2 regions of the Bilifractor sp. HCP3S3_D3 genome follow, and region 2 is predicted to be linked to the other one. Evidence: predicted binding sites of a transcription regulator. Region 2 holds the regulator's gene; the other holds the start of a gene.
What was found. Region 2 encodes Rex, which represses fermentation and respiration genes when NADH is low (regulators of the CRP and FNR family bind a similar motif). Its sites were predicted from a motif close to ATTGTTAANTANTTAACAAT; they were not measured.

Region 1 (2,468 bases), on a different contig from region 2:
GGCAGAACTGAAGGACCGGTACCAAGAGGACCCCGATATTCTGCAGAAGGTAACGAATGAAGATCTCCGGGCCTTCGGAATGATTCCGGAGTTCCTCGGAAGGCTTCCGATTATTTTTTCTCTCGAGAGCCTCACCGAGGATATGCTCGTTAAGATTCTTCGCGAGCCCAGAAACGCGATATTGAAGCAATATGAGAAGCTTCTTGCGCTTGACGGGGTGAAGCTTGTCTTTGACGACGGTGCGCTGCATTCCATTGCAAAAAAGGCCCTTGATAAAGATACAGGTGCCCGTGCGCTTCGGGCAATTATAGAGGATTTTATGCTGGATATCATGTATGAGATTCCAAAGGATGACAACATCAGTGAGGTTGTAGTGACAAAGGAATATGTAGAGCATACCGGCGGACCGAAGATCATCTTGAGAGGACAGGATCTGTCCGGAAGCCCGATTCCTTCCTGAATGAATATGAAGGAAAAGAGGTTTTCTCGAAGGCGGAAGTTCAATGAACAAAGCTGTTCAGCTTCAGGACTACTGTGCGGCTTTTATTTTAGCAATCGGCAGGCATTCATTGTGAAAAAATGTATTTTTCAGGATACAATTGACAAATTTTTGTCGAAATCCACAGTTTTAACGAATGTTGGTGACATTAAGGCAGGAATCATGTAAAATGATTTCCGTAGAAGATTACGCAGTTATATTTGATCACACAGATATCGGAGAAGCTGTTTATCGTTCCGCTCTGCTGAAGACGCGGAAGATGCGGGAAACCCGGGAATGACTTCCAGATACCGGGTGATTCATGAGTATTTCTGTAAAAGGAGGAAGCAATTCAATGGCTAACGTAGATTTAACAAAGTACGGCATTACCGGAACAACAGAAATCGTATACAATCCATCCTATGAGAAGCTGTTTGAGGAGGAGACAAAGCCGGAACTCACCGGATATGACAGAGGTCAGGTTACAGAGCTCGGCGCGGTTAATGTTATGACCGGTATCTACACCGGACGTTCTCCTAAAGATAAATTCATCGTTATGGATGAGAACTCGAAGGACACCGTATGGTGGACATCCGACGAGTACAAGAATGACAACCACCCGGCTTCTCCTGAAGCTTGGAAGGCAGTTAAGGAAATCGCGAAGAAAGAGCTCTCCAACAAGAAGCTCTATGTCGTTGATGGTTTCTGCGGCGCAAATAAGGACACCAGAATGGCTGTCCGTTTCATCATGGAAGTTGCATGGCAGGCACATTTCGTAAGAAATATGTTCATCAAGCCGAATGCCGAGGAAGAGGCAAACTTTGAGCCGGATTTCGTTGTCTACAACGCATCCAAGGCAAAAGTTGAGAATTACAAAGAGCTTGGCCTGAACTCCGAGACAGCCGTTGTCTTCAACGTAACCTCCAAGGAGCAGGTTATTATCAATACCTGGTACGGCGGAGAGATGAAGAAGGGTATGTTCTCTATGATGAACTACTTCATGCCGCTGAGGGGCATCGCATCCATGCACTGCTCCGCAAACACAGATCTGAACGGCAAGAACACAGCTGTATTCTTCGGCCTGTCCGGAACCGGCAAGACCACACTTTCCACTGATCCGAAGCGTCTGCTGATCGGTGATGATGAGCACGGCTGGGACGACAACGGAGTATTCAACTATGAGGGCGGATGCTACGCAAAGGTTATCAACCTGGACAAGGATTCTGAGCCGGATATCTATAACGCAATCAGAAGAGATGCTCTTCTTGAGAACGTAACGGTAGACAAGAACGGAAAGATTGATTTCACGGACAAGAGCGTCACAGAGAACACCCGTGTGTCCTATCCGATCGATCACATTGAGAAGATTGTAAAGCCGATCTCTCACGGCCCGGCAGCACAGAATGTCATCTTCCTTTCTGCCGATGCATTCGGAGTTCTTCCGCCGGTATCTATTCTGACACCGGAACAGACAAAATATTATTTCCTGTCCGGATTCACTGCAAAGCTTGCAGGAACCGAGCGTGGAATCACTGAGCCGACACCGACCTTCTCTGCGTGCTTCGGACAGGCATTCCTTGAGCTGCATCCGACCAAATATGCAGAGGAACTGGTCAAGAGAATGGAGCAGAGCGGAGCAAAGGCTTATCTCGTGAATACCGGATGGAACGGAACCGGAAAACGTATCTCTATCAAGGATACCCGTGGTATCATCGATGCCATCCTGAACGGGGATGTTCTGAAGGCACCGACAAAGAAGATCCCGTACTTCGATTTTGAGGTACCGACAGAGCTTCCGGGTGTTGACAGCAGCATTCTTGATCCTCGCGATACCTATGCTTCTGCATCTGATTGGGATGAGAAGGCAAAGGATCTTGCAGCAAGATTCATCAAGAACTTTGCAAAATATGAGGGCAATGAAGCGGGTAAGGCTCTGGTTTCCGCAGGTCCGCAGCTCTGATAGACAATCGGAATTTTACTGTATAAGTCC
Region 2 (2,468 bases):
TCTGTATAGCGGTTCATCAGCGAAACGGCCTCTTCGCCCGTGACCGTGTCCATCCGGCGCTCCATTTCCCGCAGACGCTGCTCCATATCGAGGATATCCTGCTTTGCCTTCCGGACCTCCTGATAGATCGTCTCATCGGATTCCATGTCCTGGTACTGTGCCAGATATCCCATGGTCTTGCCGTGTGTGACGGTGACTTCTCCGGTATCCGGGCTGAGAGCTCCGGTAATGATCCGGAGGAGCGTCGATTTGCCCGCTCCGTTCACGCCGATCAGAGCGGCCTTGTCCCTTTCTTCAATATGAAAGGAAATATCCTTCAGGATTTCCTCTGATCCAAATGTCTTGCTGATATTCTGACAGGAGAGAATCATATCTGTCCACCTCACACATTCGTAGCTTTTCCTGTTTGCGTCCCGCCGCTTCTCTGGCGGAGCATTTACCTTCCAATTATACCGAAAAAAAACAACAAAGCAAGGGCACCGGGAAAAAGAGAAATACTTTGACAAAAATTAGACAATTACATATAATGGTAGTAGCTTCAAGGAGGTTTTCTTATTATGAGTCAGAAAGAAATTTCGAAAGCCGTTATCAAGAGGCTGCCCCGTTATTACCGGTATCTCGGTGAACTTCAGGAGGCCGGCGTTGAGCGGATTTCTTCCGGTGAACTCAGTCAGCAGATGAAGGTGACCGCCTCTCAGATCCGGCAGGATCTGAATAATTTCGGCGGTTTCGGGCAGCAGGGCTACGGTTATAATGTGCAGTATCTTCGAGAGGAGATCGCCAAAATTCTCGGACTGGACCGCATACACAATATTATCATTATCGGTGTCGGACATCTGGGACAGGCTCTCGCGAATTATACGAACTTTGAGAAGAACAGTTTCCGTATCATCGGACTTTTCGACAATAATCCCGAATTAAAGGGCAAGGTCATCCGGGGTGTTCCAATCCGTATGACGGACGAGATTCCATCCTTTCTCCGGGAGAATGATGTCGAAATCGCGACGCTGACTCTCCCAAAGGAATACGCCATTGAGGTAAGCAAGATGCTGATCGAAAACGGCATTCACGCCATCTGGAATTTTGCGCACACCGATCTGAACCTTGTGGTACCGAAGAATGTGGCTGTTCAGAATGTTCATCTGTCCGAAAGTCTGATGCGGCTGTCCTACAACCTCAAGACACTCGAAGAGAAGTAGACACCTGCCGATACAAGACGATATAAGAGCCCCTCGCGTAGATGGGGGCTCTTTTTGGAACGGAAAAGAAAATTGTTATCGGATCTCATCAATTGGAGCAGAGAAGAGAACGTTTATCGGATCTCATGAATTGGAGCAGTGAAGAGAACGTTTATCGGATCTCATGAATTGCGCTGTTCTTCAGCAGAAAGGGAGGATACAGAATGAAACTGATCTTGAGTGCAAGGCAGCATCAGGACGCGGATCGAAGCGCTGTCGCGGCTGGAATGCCTTCCATGGTCCTCATGGAGCGGGCGGCACTTGCCTGTGCATCAGAAATTGAAAAACGGCAGTATGACATGGATCGGATCCTCGTCGTCTGCGGAACGGGAAACAATGGCGGAGACGGAGTCGCTGTGGCCCGCGTTCTCTGCGAGGAAGGATACAGCTGCACGGTTTTTCTTGCCGGACCGGAGGAAAAATTCAGTGACCAGCTGAAACAGCAGCTTCATATCATCGAGGGTTTTCCGATCCCGGTCATCCGCGCCCGCAGCACACCGGGCGCGGAACTGGAGGATTTCCATCCGGAGGATTATTCTCTTATTATAGACGCTCTTTTCGGGATCGGGCTGAAACGGGACATCACCGGAATATATGCCGAACTTATTGACCGAATCAATCATTCCGAGCTTCCTGTCGCCGCTGTCGATATGCCGTCCGGTGTCAACACCGACTCCGGCGTGATCATGGGGACAGCTGTCCGTGCGGATCTCACTGTCACGTTCACAACCGGAAAGGCAGGTCTCTACATCTATCCAGGAGCAGCCTGTGCCGGGAAGGTCAAAGTGAAGCAGATCGGAATTCCGCTTACCAGAGAAATCACGAAGGCCTGCCATCTGTATACCATCGAACACAGTGATCTTGAATATCTCCCGAAGCGTGATGAATCGGGCAACAAGGGAACCTTCCGGAAGATTCTCGTCATCGCCGGATCGCGGAATATCTGCGGGGCGGCATATCTTTCCGCAAAGGCCGCACTTCTGACCGGTGTCGGAATGGTGAAAATCTTCACAGAAGAAAATAACCGCACACCAATCTGCGCACTGTTCCCGGAAGCTCTCATTTCCACATACCGGGATGGCGCAAAAGACTTTCCACAGCTTGCAGCGGATATGAAATGGGCGGATACTGTACTGATCGGTCCAGGACTTGGAACCGGCGATACGGCGCTTTCTCTTATGCGGGAATTCCTTCGTCTGAATCAGGAAAGAAAAATACCTGCAGTTTTTG

Region 1: a site for Rex is predicted at 599-618, ahead of pckA (phosphoenolpyruvate carboxykinase (ATP)). Genes of this name have one in related genera too.

The regions. Positions count from the first base shown of each region.
Region 1 covers NZ_JBQHWP010000007.1:31,644-34,111, reverse strand. The annotation lists gene clpX (ATP-dependent Clp protease ATP-binding subunit ClpX) at 1-460, shown strand, start outside; gene pckA (phosphoenolpyruvate carboxykinase (ATP)) at 834-2,438, shown strand.
Region 2 covers NZ_JBQHWP010000008.1:113,472-115,939, forward strand. The annotation lists gene ACTNDI_RS06620 (ABC-F family ATP-binding cassette domain-containing protein) at 1-371, opposite strand, end outside; gene ACTNDI_RS06625 (redox-sensing transcriptional repressor Rex) at 558-1,199, shown strand; gene ACTNDI_RS06630 (NAD(P)H-hydrate dehydratase) at 1,403-2,468, shown strand, end outside.